Regions from separate parts of the Hwanghaeella sp. 1Z406 genome, predicted to be linked through region 2. Evidence: predicted binding sites of a transcription regulator. Region 2 holds the regulator's gene; the other holds the start of a gene.
What was found. The regulator PhoB, encoded in region 2, activates phosphate uptake and scavenging genes when phosphate is short. The targets are predictions, from matches to a motif close to TNTCATAAAACTGTCA.
Positions count from the first base shown of each region.

Region 1 (7,948 bases), on a different contig from region 2:
CTGACCAGTTTTTTGGGCGTTACGGCCTATATGTATGTGGCAGTGGTGATCGCCTGTAGCTATGGGCTGTTTGTCGCCTATCGCATTATGCGCAAAGAGCCGGTGCCGGAGGAGGATCAGGAAGCCTATGAACCCCGTGCTGCCCAGGCCGCCTATGCCCCGGATTTAGCCGCCCCGGCTATCGCAGAAGAAATAGACCAGCAGGTGCCCCGGTAAAGCATCACGCGTCCGCGTGATGCTTTCGTTACGCGCGCAATCCTGCGACGGCGGAAAACTGTGCGGCGTCTTCCAGGGCCTGGGCCGTCTGTAGCAGGGTTTCCTCATCAAACGGTTTGCCGATCAATTGCAGGCCCAGCGGCAGGCCCTTGTGGTCCAATCCGGCAGGGACGGCAATTCCTGGCAGCCCCGCCAGATTGACCGTCACTGTAAAGACATCGTTCAGATACATCTGGATCGGGTCATCCTGCTTGTCATCTATGCCAAAGGCGGCAGACGGTGTTGCAGGCGTCAGCATGACGTCGCATTGAGACCAGGCATTGCGGAAGTCTTCTGCAATGCGCGTACGCACCTTCTGCGCTTTCAGGTAATACGCATCGTAATACCCGGCGGACAGCACATAGGTACCAATCAGAACCCGGCGCTGTACTTCATTGCCAAAGCCATCGCGACGGGTGTTCGCGTACATCTCATCCAGGGTCTTGCCCTCGCTGCGCAGGCCATACCGTACGCCGTCATACCGCGCCAGATTGGATGAGGCCTCCGCCGGGGCGATGATGTAATAGGCGGGCAGCGCATATTTCGTATGGGGCAGGGAGATATCCACAATTTCCGCACCGGCCGCCCGCAGCCAATCAATGCCGCGTTGCCACAGATCATCGATTTCATCGGCCAGGCTTTTCAGGCGGTATTCCTGTGGAATGCCGATGCGCAGCCCTTTGACGCCCCGTTTCAGGGCAGCTTCGAAATCAGGGACAGCGATATTGGCGCTGGTTGAATCCTTCGCGTCATGTCCGGCCATCGCACCCAGCATAATCGCGCCATCGCGAACCGTTCGTGTGAAGGGCCCAGCCTGATCCAGGGAACTGGCGAAGGCGACGACACCCCACCGGCTGCACCGGCCATAAGTCGGTTTCAGGCCCACAGTACCGGTTAGGGCCGCAGGCTGGCGGATCGATCCGCCGGTATCTGTACCAATGCTGGCCAGGGCGGAGCGTGCGGCAACAACCGCCGCCGACCCGCCGGACGACCCGCCGGGCACCAGGGCCTTGTCCGGATCGGTCTTATCCTGCCAGGGATTACGGACGGGCCCATAGAAACTGGTCGTGTTGGACGACCCCATGGCAAATTCATCCAGATTGGTCTTACCCAACAGCACTGCACCTGCCGACCACAGCTTGCCGCTGACCGTCGATTCATAGGGCGGCTTGAACCCGTCTAGAATGTGAGAGGCGGCTGTCGTCAGCACCCCTTCGGTACAATACAGATCCTTCACACCCAAGGGGATGCCTTCCAATGGCCCCGCCGTGCCTGCAGCCAATCGCTTGTCGCTGTCTGCGGCCATGGCGCGGGCCTGGTCCGGTGTTTCGGTGATATAGGCATTCAGCACCCTGGTCTTATCCATGGCGGCCAGATAGGCCTCTGTCAGTTCAACAGCGGTGAATGCTTTCTTACGCAGGCCGTCTCGGGCATCTGCCAGGCTTAAATCCAGAAGGTCGCTCATCGCCCCCAGCTCCTATTCAACAACTTTGGGGACGGAGAAGAAATCACCGACCGGGTCTGGTGCATTGGCGACAATCTTTTCCGGATAGCCACCATCTGTCACTTTATCCTCCCGCCATTGAGCGGTCATCTCAACGGCCGATGACATGGGTTGCACGCCGTCCGTATCCACTTCGGACAATTGCTCGACCCAGGCGACGATCGTATCCAGTTCTGCCGCCAGCGAGTTCTGACGGTCTTCTGGCAATGCGATGCGCGCCAGATGGGCAACGCGGGCGACGGTTTTGGTATCAATGGCCATGTGCGGCTCTCTGCGTTGAATATCGGGATGAATTTGTGCGCGGAAACTATCACCCGCCTTCCAGCGCGGCAAGTCGTCAGGCTTGCCCAAAGGCTGATCACGCCCTATGCACAGTCATGATCTTAGAAACCGTCTATGACCTGCCCGCCGGGGTCAGCCTTTTAGGCCTTGATCTGGGGGAAAAAACCATCGGGATCGCCATTGGGGATCCCGCCGGCAGCATTGCGTCGCCCCTGGAAACCATCCGGCGCGCAAAGTTCACGCAGGATGTCGCGCGGCTGGCTGAAATCGTGGCGGATCGCCGTATTGGCGGCCTGGTCATCGGCCTGCCGGTCAATATGGATGGAACGGAAGGCAAGCGCTGTCAGTCGTCACGCCAATTCGCCCGCAATCTGATTTCCGTCGCGAAATGGGACATGCCCATCGCCTTCTGGGACGAGCGTCTGTCGACCAGCGCGGTGGAACGTGTGCTGATCGAACAGGCCGATATGACCCGCGCCCGGCGCGGTCAGGTGGTCGACAAAATGGCAGCCAGCTTCATCCTTCAGGGTGCCCTGGATGCAAGGCGGCTGCGGCCCTTATAGCATGCTGGTATGGCCGTCCACGCTGATGGCCTGGCCGGAAACCCGTGCACCGGCCTTGGAGCACAGGAACAGCGCCATTTCGGATATGTCTTCTGCGGTCACGAAACAGCGCATGCTGGTATCTTTCACATAATCCGCACGGATCTGCTCAACACTTTTTCCGGTCGTTAAGGCTTCGTCCGCAATTACCCTGTCCATGCGGTCGCCTTCGACGGAGCCGGGGCACAGGGCATTGACCCGCACACCGGACGGGCCAGCCTCTGCAGCTGCCGTTTTGGTCAGGCCGATAATTGCCCATTTCGCCGCACAATAGGGGCTGCGTTCCGGATAGCCATACAGGCCGCCTGTTGAGGAGAAATTGATGATGGAGCCGGAGCCCTGCGCCTTCATTGGGCCCAATACCCGCCTGAGGCAATGATAGGCACCGGTCAGATTGACATCGATGCAGGCAGCCCAGGCGGAGGGATCGGTATCTTCAATGACGCCGGTTGGTCCCTTTATTCCCGCTGCATTGATCAGGATATCCACACCGCCCAGATGGGCTAGGGCGGCATCAAAGAACGCATCAACTTCTATGCGGTTTGAAACGTCACAGCGTTGATAGGATATCCCATCGGGCAGACTGGACAGGCCCTTGATATCAACATCGCCAGCAAAGACCGCAGCGCCCTCGCGATGTAATTGTTCCGCGATGGTCCGTGCGATGCCGCCCCCAGCGGCGGTCACGATGGCGCGTTGTCCGTTAAATCTGCTCATTTTTGCTTGCCTCATAGGGTGGGGACTCACACTGTTTGCGCACCATGCTGGACACGGAACAAAGCGACAAGAATGAAGTGCAGGAAGGGCAGGGCGATGATCGTCTTTTCTGTGCGAAATGCCATGCCACAGTGACGCGGCAATGTTTCGCCATTCATAGGCGCGGCGCACATCAACACACGGTCTTCAATCCGGCAGGCCACGTCTTCACGGTACAGTGTTTTATTCACGCACCAGGCGCGGGTATGTTGGGCCGGCCCAGCACACAATTTTCCTGGTTTCCGGGACTCGCATGGCGGGTTGCGCTGTGTGTTGAATGCGGAACCCATATCGGGTGGGAATTCAGTGGGCCCGAAACGTTCTTTGGCCTGATCAAACTCGCTTTGACAACCAGCCCAAATCCTTAGCCTCTTGATCCTTCCCGGCGGGACAGGAAGGCCAGACGCTCAAACAGATGTACGTCCTGTTCATTCTTAAGCAACGCGCCATGCAGCGGGGGGATGGCCTTGCTGGGGTCTGTTTCACGCAATGTTTCGGGGGAGATATCTTCCACCATCAGCAGCTTGATCCAATCCAGCAATTCAGAGGTTGAGGGGCGCTTTTTCAGGCCTTGAACCTCGCGCACCTGGAAGAACAGGGCCAGGGCCTCGCTCAACAGCCGCTTCTTGATATCGGGAAAGTGAACCTGAACGATCTGTTCCATGGTCTCAGGGTCAGGGAAGCGGATGAAATGGAAGAAACAGCGTCGCAGGAAGGCGTCGGGCAATTCTTTCTCATTATTCGACGTGATGATCACGATGGGGCGCTTTTCCGCCCGGATCACTTCCTTTGTCTCATAGACATGGAATTCCATGCGGTCCAGTTCCAGCAACAGATCATTGGGGAATTCGATATCGGCCTTGTCCACCTCGTCAATCAACAGGACAGGGGCCGGATCAGTCGTGAACGCCTCCCACAGTTTTCCTTTGATGATGTAGTTGCGGATGTCATGCACCCGCTCATCGCCCAACTGGCTGTCGCGCAGGCGACTGACGGCATCATATTCATACAGACCCTGCTGCGCCTTGGTGGTGGATTTCACATGCCATTCGATAAAGGGGCGGTCCAGGGCGGTTGCGATTTCCCGCGCCAATTGCGTCTTTCCGGTACCAGGCTCTCCCTTGACCAGCAAGGGGCGTTGCAGTGTGACAGCGGCATTCACGGCGACGGCAAGATCTTCGGAGGCGACATAGCTGGACGTGCTGGTAAAGCGCATTGAGGATAATCCTGAGGGCAAGGGTTACGGATGGTCACTGACCCTAGTGTGCCCCCCTTGCGCAATCAAGACTCTAGCCTTGAAGCGCGATCAAAGTCCGCAATGTTCCAGAAGCCAGATTTGAGGAAAACCCTGCATTGATTTGCGCGGTTCCTGCGGAATTTGCTGCTGCCAGATTGGAGAGTAGGGAAACCTGGGACGCCAGGGATTCTGTTGGCTCTCCAGCCGCCTGAGCCTGTGACAGGGCCGATTGCATGAATCCGAGCAGGTCGGTCTTCTCGTCAAGTTTTCCGCCAGAGTAATAATTGCCCGGCAGATTTGACAGGAACTCTGAGCCCTTGGTCTGTAACTGCAGGATATCCTGATCACTGGCAGCACCGCTGTCTTTCAACGCGCCTGCCAGTTGGTCAATCTCGGTTGGGGATATGCCGGTGACATCGAACATTTTTGCAATGTCGGCAAAGGACAGGCTGGTTGATTTTACCTCTTTGTCATTTGAATTGAAGAGGTTGGCGATAAAAGAGTTTGCGTTAGAATCGGCAACGTCCTCTTTTTCCGGACGCTTTTCTGTTCCCGTTAATAGGGAGGCTCCAGCACTGAAAAGGCTAAACGCTGCGGCTTCCAGCATAACCCAAATCCTCAATCGGTTTGCATTGAGGGTATTTATGCAAGCGTTATGCCAATGGCGCGCGGATCAGCTGGGCTTTTTAATGGCCGAGTGCTCTCGCAGGGGTTCGCTTTCTACAATCAATTGCGTGCGGTCACTTGCATAATAGGACAGGCCGTACTCAATTGCGCGCCCGTCCAGATCCACATTGATGCTTTCTGTCTGCAGGACGGGGCGTGTTGGAGGCTGCTGTAAATGAATCGCCAGTTGGCGCGTTGGCATTGTGGCGGTGATGCGTGTGGAAAACCTTTTGTAATCGTGCACGCCACAGGCATCCAGGGCGGCGGTGATCGATAAAGTGTCACGAAAGGCTGCAATCATTCCCGCAAATCGTTTTGCGGGGAAGTAATGAGTGGCAACACTGATCGGGCGACCATCAACTTCACTGACCGCTTCCAACAGCACGACGGGGGCACCCTTCCGCAGATCCAGATTTCGGGCAATGACCGCGTCGGCACGGACCTGTTCGGTCCGCAGCAGTGTCTTGCTGGGCATGCGGTTGCCACTGGTGATGTTTTGGGTGAAGCGGGTACGCTCCCCAATGGGATATTCGATCAGGTCACTTTGGACAAATGTGCCGCGCCCTTGTTCAATTCGGACCTTGCCAATTTCCTGAAGGTAACTCATTGCGCGGCGAACGGTGTGGCGATTGACAGCAAAACGACGCGACAGGTCGGCTTCTGTGGGAAGACGGTCCCCCGGCTCATAGACGCCCTGGTCGATTTCGGCCTCTAATGAGCCGGCAATCTGTCGCCAAATTGGTTCTCCATCAGAAAGATACACGACTTGCCCCTTTGGTTATGCCACCCGTCACAAGAATTTCATCATCAATGCCATGCTTCGATCTTGCAATTGGGTCTAAGCTTAGGCATCTTATATTTGTCTAGACGTCTATACGAAAAATTGACGACTGTCTAGACCTTTGACTGGTTTGTTGAGTGTCGTGGCATCTTTGTCTTAACAGGAGGCGGTTTGTGAGGAATGAAAATTCCAACCCAGATATAGAGGATGATCGGTCCTGGCGGGCGCCTTTGTCTGATGACCAGCGCGCCCGGCAAGCCTGGATAGGGGTCTTGTCCATGGCCCCTTCCGCCCGTTTGTCAGACTTGTTCGAAGCGGTACCTGAAAAACCGGATTATGAATTTCTTCGGAAGCCGGAAAGCGGGTTGATCATGACCCAGGGCCGAATCGGTGGGGCCGGTGGAGCCTTTAACATGGGCGAAATGACGGTGACACGCTGCAGTGTGAAATTGTCTGATGGGACAGTCGGGCATGCTTATCAGGCGGGCCGTGACAAGAAAAAGGCGCGCTGCTGTGCCCTGTTGGACGCGATGCTGCAACAGCCGGAGCGTCGACTGGAAATCATGAATTCAATCATAGAGCCGTTAAAGGCCGAACAGGCGGCGCGGGATATGGCGCGCGCTAAAAAGGTTGCGGCGACGAAGGTTGATTTTTTCACCCTTGTGCGAGGGGAGGATTAAACGATGACCCTTACCGATTTGGCCCCCGGCTTTGCAGATCCGGTTCGCGATGCTGCAGTCAGTTTTCGCACCATTCTGGATGCGATGGCCCGGCCGGGTGAATTGAAATTACTGCCTGTGAAGGCCCCGGTTCCTGCCCCCTTGAATGGGGCGGCGGTCTGCATTGCCTTAAGCCTGATGGATCCAGATACGCCCTATTGGTTGGCGCCAGATCTGCGCAATGACCGTATCATTGGACATTTCAGCTTCCATACCGGTGCCCCCTTTGATGCGGATATTGCAAAGGCACAGTTCGCTTTTTTCCCGGTCGCGGATCTGCCGCAAGTCATGCTGGATTTAGCGATTGGCACGGATGAATACCCAGACCGGTCTGCGACAGCCATAGCATTGGTGCCCGGATTCGATGTGGTCGGGGGCGCGCGTTTGGCCGGGCCAGGCATTGAAACAACGTGTGATTTTGCACCTGGTGGAATGACCGCGGACGCCTGGGACGCCCTTGAGCGCAATGCGATGCTGTTTCCATTGGGGGTGGATACCATTTTCGCGGGACCAGACAGTCTTGCCGCGATCCCCCGCAGCACACGCCTAACCCGATTGGAGGCTTAGACCCATGTATGTTGCTGTAAAAGGCGGTGAGCGCGCGATTGATAATGCCCATCGCTTGCTGGCCGAAGATCGGCGCGGGAAGACGTCCACCCCGGACTTAACGGTGGATCAGATCCGCGAACAGATGAAGCTGGCCGTGGGGCGTGTGATGACCGAAGGGTCCGTTTATGATCCAGATCTGGCGGCCCTAGCGCTGAAGCAGGCGCGCGGAGATATGATTGAAGCGATTTTTCTGGTGCGTGCCTATCGCACGACATTGGCTCGTTTCGGCAATAGTTTGCCGGTCGAAACTGGCGCAATGAAAATTGATCGCCGTATCTCTGCTGCATTCAAGGATGTGCCGGGCGGTCAAATTCTGGGCCCGACCTTCGATTACACGCATCGGCTGATTGACTTCAAACTGGCGGCAGATGGCGGCAGTGCAGAGGAAGCGATTTCCATGGATGAAGCGATGCCTCAGGCGCGGCACGTGCTGGACCTGCTGGCAGGCGAAGGGCTGGTGGAGACACCTGAAGCATCCAAGGATCAGGCACAGCCTGGGGATATTACCCGTACCCCGGTCGAATACCCGATGGATCG
Region 1 covers NZ_JBLZHU010000001.1:677,469-685,416, forward strand. Annotated here, with positions in the region: gene ACOSDR_RS03125 (MFS transporter) at 1-216, shown strand, start outside; gene gatA (Asp-tRNA(Asn)/Glu-tRNA(Gln) amidotransferase subunit GatA) at 245-1,720, opposite strand; gene gatC (Asp-tRNA(Asn)/Glu-tRNA(Gln) amidotransferase subunit GatC) at 1,733-2,020, opposite strand; gene ruvX (Holliday junction resolvase RuvX) at 2,137-2,604, shown strand; gene ACOSDR_RS03145 (SDR family oxidoreductase) at 2,599-3,360, opposite strand; gene ACOSDR_RS03150 (hypothetical protein) at 3,387-3,590, opposite strand; gene ACOSDR_RS03155 (AAA family ATPase) at 3,764-4,615, opposite strand; gene ACOSDR_RS03160 (hypothetical protein) at 4,689-5,243, opposite strand; gene phnF (phosphonate metabolism transcriptional regulator PhnF) at 5,310-6,065, opposite strand; gene phnG (phosphonate C-P lyase system protein PhnG) at 6,257-6,763, shown strand; gene phnH (phosphonate C-P lyase system protein PhnH) at 6,767-7,369, shown strand; gene ACOSDR_RS03180 (carbon-phosphorus lyase complex subunit PhnI) at 7,374-7,948, shown strand, end outside.
Region 1: the regulator PhoB is predicted to act here: its motif matches at 6,091-6,106, upstream of phnF (phosphonate metabolism transcriptional regulator PhnF).

Region 2 (7,948 bases):
GCTTGCTTCAAAAATGTCGCCGCAACGGGGTGATTCTGGGCAGGACGTGCGCCAATCACGATCATGCAATCGGCATCTTTCGCGGCGGTAAAGGGTGCCGTCACAGCGCCGGAATTCACCCCTTCCATCAGGGCCGCGACAGAGGATGCATGACACAGACGGGTGCAGTGATCGACATTGTTGGTTTCAAACCCGGTCCGCACCAACTTCTGGAACAGATAGGCTTCTTCATTCGATCCTTTTGCAGAGCCAAATCCGGCCAGGGCGTCACCGCCCTTGTCATCGCGGATCTTACGTAGGCCCGAAACCGCGACTTCGATGGCTTCTTCCCAGGTGGCTTCCCGGAAATGCGTCAGCGGATTCATTGGATCGACTTCGATATCCCAACGCTTTTCCGCATCCTTTCTGCGGATCAAGGGCTTGGTCAGGCGTCCGGCATGGCTGGAATAATCCATCCCAAACCGCCCCTTGACGCACAGGCGCTGTTCATTGGCTGGCCCATTCTTGCCGCGTACTTCAACGATTTTATTGTCTTTAACATGGATTTCCGTCTGACAGCCGACGCCACAGAAGGGGCAGACAGAGTCTACAATCGAGTCCGCTGCACCGACATAGACCTGACTTTCATCGACCTTAGTGGCGGGCATCAACGCCCCGGTCGGGCAGGCCTGAACACATTCACCACAGGCGACACAGGTCGATTGGCCCATCGGATCATCAAAATCAAACACGATCTTGGCCCCGTGCCCGCGATAGGCCATGCCGATCACATCATTGATCTGAACTTCCCGACAGGCGCGAACACACAGATTGCAATGGATACAGGCATCAAGATTGACCCGCATTGCCGCATGACTGGCATCCGTTTCAGGCGTCGCGCGCTGAGGAAAACGGGATGTTTCGACATCCATTTTGTCGATCCATGTCCAGAACTTGCTGTCTGTTTCATGGGCGACTTCCCGCGCGGGCTGGTCAGCCAATAACAGTTCAAACACCATATCCCGGGACGCCTTGGCGCGATCAGAGGCGGATTTAACGACCATGCCTTCACTGGGCGTGCGGATACAGGAGGCCGCCAGGGTCCGTTCGCCCTCAATCTCCACCATACAAGCACGACAATTGCCATCAGCACGATAGCCAGGTTCCGGCTGCCAGCACAGATGCGGAATTGTTGTGCCTTCACGTTTGGCGACCTGCCAAATGCTTTCGCCAGGAAACGCGGTCACATCGCGTCCATCAAGAGAAAAGGTGATGGTTTTCAAGGCTGTGTCGGGCATCGCAAATCCTTTTACCCTCTGTATCACAGAGGACAGGCTGGTTCCAGGGTCGGGAGGCACAATGCCTTATACCGCCCTGGAATTATAGCCAATTTGCGCCGTTCAGCGAGAAAAGAGCGTCAAGTTGTCAGCTTTGCAGTTCCAAAGCATAGCCGGCGGACCGCACGGTGCGGATCACATCGGTCTCCCCACCTTCATTCAGGGCCTTGCGCAGGCGACGGATATGCACATCCACAGTGCGCAATTCGACATAGACATCACGACCCCAAACCGCGTCCAGCAGTTGTTCACGGCTGAAGACCCGGCCTGGATGTTCCATGAAATGACGCAGCAGGCGGTACTCCGTCGGGCCCAGCTTGATTTCGCGGCCATTGCGATGAACGCGGTGGGCTGCCAGATCCATCTGAACATCCGCAGCGTTCAATGCCTCATCCGACAAGGCCGGGCGAGAACGGCGCAGCAAGGCATGCACCCGGGCCGTCAATTCCGCGGGGGAGAACGGCTTGGTGACATAATCATCCGCACCAGAATCCAGGCCGCGCACGGTATCGGCTTCCTCGCCCCGCGCCGTCAACAAAATGATCGGCAGGGTTTTGGTGGCCGGACGGCGACGTAGCTGGCGGCATACTTCAATGCCGGACAATTGCGGCAGCATCCAGTCCAACAGCACGATATCGGGTGGATTTTCCTCAATCGCGACCAGGGCCTCTTCGCCATCGGAAACGGCATCGACTTCAAAACCCTGATATTCCAAATTATAGCGCAGCAGCGTCACCACTGCGGTTTCGTCTTCGACAATCAATACTTTGGGCTTCATGCCCCCCATTGATTTCACCGAGACTTGATCGCGCACATCAGACATTGCCCGTAGGCCCGTCGTTATCGTCTTCATCGTCGTCATCTGAGTCATCCTCTGGCTGCATGACTTCATAGTTAGAGGCATCCGCCTTCGGGCGGCGATCGCCCAGGGACACACCTTCCACCTGGAAATGGATGATTTCAGCGATATTGGTCGCGTGATCGCCAATTCGCTCCAGATTCTTTGCGATAAACAGCAAGTGGGTGCAGGGCGTGATATGCCGGGGGTCTTCCATCATATAGGTCAGCAATTCACGAAACAGGCTGGTGTATAGGGCATCAACCTCTTCATCGGCCTCCCACACTTCAATGGCTTTGGCCGTGTCGCCTTGCAGATGGGCGTCCATCACGTCTTTCAGCATGGCTTGAACCGGGCGACCGATGCGCAGCACGCCCCGCAACAAAGGCTCTGCCGGAAGCTGGTTCAGCGCCATGGCACGTTTGGCGATGTTCTTTGCGTAATCGCCGATCCGTTCAATATCCGAAGACGTGCGCAGGGTGGATACGACATAGCGCAGATCATTGGCCATCGGCTGGCGCAGGGCCAACATCCGCACGACCAGACTTTCGATCTCGTGCTCCAGCGCGTCAATTTCCTTATCCCCGTCCTTCACGGCCATCGCCAGCTTATTGTCGCGTTTTTCAATCGCGATCAGGGCGTTGGCCAACTGACTTTCCGCAAGTCCACCCATCCGGGCCAACAGCTTGGTCAGTTTTTTAAATTCATTGTCATATTCTGCATGAATATGACCTTCGGAGACATTCGACATGATACATCACTCTTTCTATCAGGTGCCGGGCGAGCCCCGCAGGAGACCCAGTATATCAGGATTCGGAAAAAATCAGCCAAACCGTCCGGTGATATAACCTTGCGTCCGCTCTTCCTTGGGATTGGTGAAAATCTGTTCTGTTTCACCATATTCCACAAGATTCCCCAAATGGAAGAACGCTGTCTTTTGTGACACGCGTGCCGCCTGCTGCATGGAATGGGTCACAATGGCGATGGTGTAGTTTTCGCGCAATTCGTGAATCAGATCCTCGATCTTTGCAGTCGCAATCGGATCCAGCGCCGAACAGGGTTCATCCATCAGAATGACTTCCGGGGCGACGGCGATTGCACGGGCAATACACAGACGCTGCTGCTGACCACCAGAAAGTCCGGTGCCCGGCTGGTTCAGGCGATCCTTTGCCTCACTCCAAAGACCTGCCTTCTGCAACGAGGTTTCAACAATCTCGTCCAGTTCCGACTTGTTGCGAGTCAGGCCATGAATGCGCGGCCCATAAGCCACGTTCTCATAGATCGACTTGGGGAAAGGATTGGGCTTCTGGAACACCATGCCGACGCGGGCGCGAAGATGCACGACATCAACATCCCGATCATAGATATCCTTGCCATCCATGATGATCTCACCATGGACGCGACAAATATCGACGACATCGTTCATCCGGTTCAGGCAGCGCAGGAAAGTCGACTTACCGCAACCGGACGGGCCGATCAGGGCAGTTACTTCGTTTTCCATGATGTCGATATCAACATCAAACAGCGCCTGCTTTTCACCATAGAAAACGGTGACCTTGCGGCCCTTCATTTTCGCATTGCCCGTGCCTGTGCTGGGGGATGCCGAGACGGTCACCTTGCTTGAATCCTTGGCATGGTCGAAGGCTGTTGGTTCAATTGATTCTGAAGACATGGATCCTACCACTTACGTTGGAAGCGTTGACGAAGAACGACGGCGATTAGGTTCATAACGACCAGAAACCCGATCAGAACCAGAATGGCTGCCGATGTGCGGGCAACAAACCCCCGCTCAGGGCTGTCTGCCCAGATAAATATCTGTGTTGGAAGCGCTGTTGCCGAGTCCATTATTCCACCCGGCGCAGAGGTAATGAAGGCGTTCATGCCAATCAGCAGCAATGGCGCGGTTTCGCCCAAGGCCTGGGCCAGACCGATAATCGTCCCGGTCAGGATACCTGGCATGGCTAAAGGCAAAACATGATGCATGACCACTTGCTGGTGCGAGGCGCCAATCCCAAAACCGCCTTCACGGATCGAGGGAGGCACCGCCTTCAGCGCCGCCCGCGTGGTAATAATGATCGTAGGCAGTGTCATTAGCGACAAAACCATCCCACCGACCAGAGGCGCAGAGCGCGGCAGACCAAAGAACTGAAGGAATACCGCAAGACCCAACAAACCGAATACGACAGATGGTACGGCAGCAAGATTGTTGATGTTCACTTCAATCAGATCAGTCCAGCGGTTTTTCGGGGCAAACTCCTCCAGATAGACCGCTGCTGCAATCCCAACCGGGAAACTGATCAGGAAACAAACCAGCAGGGCATAGAAGGACCCTACAATCGCACCGGACAACCCAGCCAATTCGGGAAAGCGGCTGTCGGCAGAAAACAGCAGGGTCCAGTTGAATGGCTTGGAGACTTGCCCGTTATCTACCAGTTGATCCCACCACACGATTTGCTTGTTGGAGACCTTGCGCTGATCTTCTGGCACATCACGGGGGATAACACCCTTATAGAATTGGTCAAAGGCATCTGACACCGGGACCGTGATTGAAACAGTCTGACCGATCAAGCTGGGATCTTCGACAACCCTGTCTCGCAACGTGAATTGCGCCCCGTTTGAAGGAATATCCCCCAATTGACGCTGATCCCGGGGATTCGTTACTTCTGGAAACAGGCTGTAAAGACCCGAGCGAACGATACCCCGGAAATTACTGCCGAAGATGTCATCTTCCTTAACAAGATTAGGATCAATTTTCACATCAAATGTCAGATGCGTCTGAGTAAAAGCCGAAGCCCCCGTGTAAAGCAGTGAACTGAATAAGATTCCCAGCAAAAGAACAGCGGTTCCAATGGCTGACAGGCCATAAATTTGAAGCCGGATATTCTTCGACTTGCGCCGCTGGATATTCTTCTTTGCCTGATCCTCAGGCAATGGTTGGACGGTCGTCACGGACATAATGTCGCTCCTGATCAATCGTATTTTTCACGGTATTTTTGAACGATCCGCAGCGCCACCACATTCAGGCACAGGGTCGCGACGAACAGCACAAGGCCCAGCGCAAAGGCTGCTAGTGTCTTCGGGCTGTCAAATTCGGTATCGCCGATCAACAGAGTGACAATCTGCACCGTTACGGTCGTCACTGCCTCGAAAGGATTGACGGTCAGCGACGCAATCAGGCCTGCCGCCATCACAACGATCATCGTTTCACCAATGGCGCGACTGACCGCCAGCAAAATACCCCCGACAATCCCAGGCAACGCGGCCGGGATCAATACGGCGGTAATTGTTTCCGCCTTTGTGGCGCCCAGTCCATAGGAGCCCTCGCGCATGCTTTGAGGCACCGCACGCAAGGCATCATCAGACAAGGAGGATACGAACGGGATAATCATGACACCCATGACCGCACCGGCAGCCAAGGCGCTGTTGGGTGCGATATCCATGCCCAACATGGCCCCGAACTGACGCATTGCCGGGGCGACCGTCAGCACCGCAAAGAAGCCATAAACAACCGTCGGAATACCCGCCAGAATTTCCAGGATCGGCTTAACCACATCCCGAAATTTCGGAGAGGCATATTCCGCCATATAGATCGCACTTAAAAGACCGACCGGTACAGCCACGACCATTGCCAGGGCAGAAATCAGGATCGTTCCGACAAAAACGGGCACTGCACCAAATGCACCGGCACCGGCAACCTGGTCTTCTCGCATGGCGATCTGCGGTTCCCAGCTTAACCCGAAGAAAAAGTCATACCATGGAACCAGCTGAAAGAAGCGAAAGCTTTCAAACAACAGGGAGAAAACGATGCCGAGCGTCACCAGAATGGCAAAGACCGAACAGGCGATCATTGTCACGGACATAAAGCTTTCGACCCGTGTGCGCGCCCGGAAATCTGCCGACAACTGAGACCGCGTATAGCCCAGGCCCAGGGCGGCCAGCGCACAGCCGACCACTACCATTGACCAATTCGCCATTGACTGCCAGGCAATCAAACGATCTGCGGCGGCCAGTGTTTCGGGCGCAGGCGTGCCAAAAACGCGCCCGGATGCGATAGAGCGAACTTCGCTTATCAGCAATTGGCGCGCCCCTTCCGTCAAATCATTCAGCATTGCCGCCGGGAAACTGGACATAACCAGACTATCCAGCACAGTGTCCTGAACCGCGACCCAGACCAGGATCAGCAGAAAGGCCGGGACGCCGGTCCAAAGAGCGACGTAAACACCATAATAGGATGGAAGTGAGTTCAGCCTGACCCCTTCGACAGAAGCCTTTCGCGTCGCGAAGCTTCTGGCAAGGACATAGCCAAGAATTGCTAATACCAGGATAGCAAGTGCAGACGTCCCAAACATGGAGAAATCCTCTTAAAGCCCGGCCAGGTTGGCCGGAAAGGTCACAAAGAAATTAGGTTTAATCCAGCAAAGATCCGCCGTGCCACAAAGTATGCGACACGGCGGAGTCCTTCAGACGGTCTTAGGAACCGTAACGGGTCATCATCCCGCCTTCTTTAACAGTCTTGACGAGCTTCGCGCGCTCATCATCAGACAGGGCAACCAGGCCACGCTCGTGCAGGTAACCACCTGGGCCCATAGCGGAGTCACTGACATACTCTGCAAGGAATTCATTCAGGCCGGGGATTACACCACGGTGATCGTTCTTGACATAGAAGAACAACGGACGTGACAGCGGGTAGCTGCCATCACCGATGGTGTCAAAACCAGGGCTTACATTGTTAATCTGAACGCCTTTCAGCTTATCCAGGTTTTCATACAGGAACGAGTAACCGAAAATGCCCAATGCGTTCGGATCGGCTTCCAGACGCTGAACGATCAGGTTGTCGTTTTCACCAGCTTCGATGAACGGGCCATCCTGACGCATGCGGGCGCATTTCTGCTTGGCATCATCCTTGGACAGGGCGTCATGTTCCGGCAGAGCTTCACAGCCAACTTCCATTGCCAGTTCAACGAAGGCGTCGCGGGTGCCAGAGGTCGGTGGCGGGCCCAGAACCTGGATTTCAACAGCCGGGAAGTCCGGGTTGATTTCGTTCCACATTTTGTAAGGATTGGCGACCCATTTGCCGTCAACTGGTACTTCTGCGGCCAACGCCAGGAAGATTTCTTTCTGGCTGAAGGACAGGTCGGCACCGCTGCGAGACGTCGCAATGGACAGACCGTCATAACCGATCAGAGCTTCAGTGATGTTGGTGACGCCATTCTCGACGCACAGCTTGTATTCAGACTCTTTCATCGCACGGGATGCACCGGTGATATCCGGATGGTCAACGCCAACGCCGCCACAGAAAATCTTCATGCCGCCGCCGGTTCCGGTCGATTCTACGACAGGAGCGGTGTTACCGGTCTTTGAAGAATATTCTTCAGAAACAGCCTGGGTGTATGGGAAAACCGTGGACGACCCGACGATGCGGATCTGGTCGCGTGCCTGGGCGGCACCGGCGAAGGCCATGGACCCTACGGCTACAGCCGCAAGCGTCAGTGAAAGTCTGCTCATTATTTCGCTCCATTTTGGAAAGTCGAAGTTTTAGTGGATAAGTCCGTCTTCAGATGCATGTCTTTTGTGGATGGCCGGCCCGGAAGGAATTCCCCCAACGGGGATCAGACCCCAACCCAAAAATTTCCACCTTCAATCAGGCGCTCCATGATCGCACAGTACGAACATAGCGCGCCCTAGAAGACGTTGAGGAGACTTCTAGGGGTTTCTGCTTTCCGTTTTGTGATGGTGACGAGACAGTTTTGTGACTCAAACGAAAATTTGTATAGATGATTATGTGTCAAATCGT
Region 2 covers NZ_JBLZHU010000002.1:280,440-288,387, reverse strand. Annotated here, with positions in the region: gene fdhF (formate dehydrogenase subunit alpha) at 1-1,277, opposite strand, end outside; gene phoB (phosphate regulon transcriptional regulator PhoB) at 1,405-2,094, opposite strand; gene phoU (phosphate signaling complex protein PhoU) at 2,132-2,905, opposite strand; gene pstB (phosphate ABC transporter ATP-binding protein PstB) at 2,978-3,724, opposite strand; gene pstA (phosphate ABC transporter permease PstA) at 3,832-5,109, opposite strand; gene pstC (phosphate ABC transporter permease subunit PstC) at 5,124-6,503, opposite strand; gene ACOSDR_RS05720 (substrate-binding domain-containing protein) at 6,625-7,659, opposite strand; partial or broken gene ACOSDR_RS05715 (sensor histidine kinase) at 7,940-7,948, opposite strand, start outside.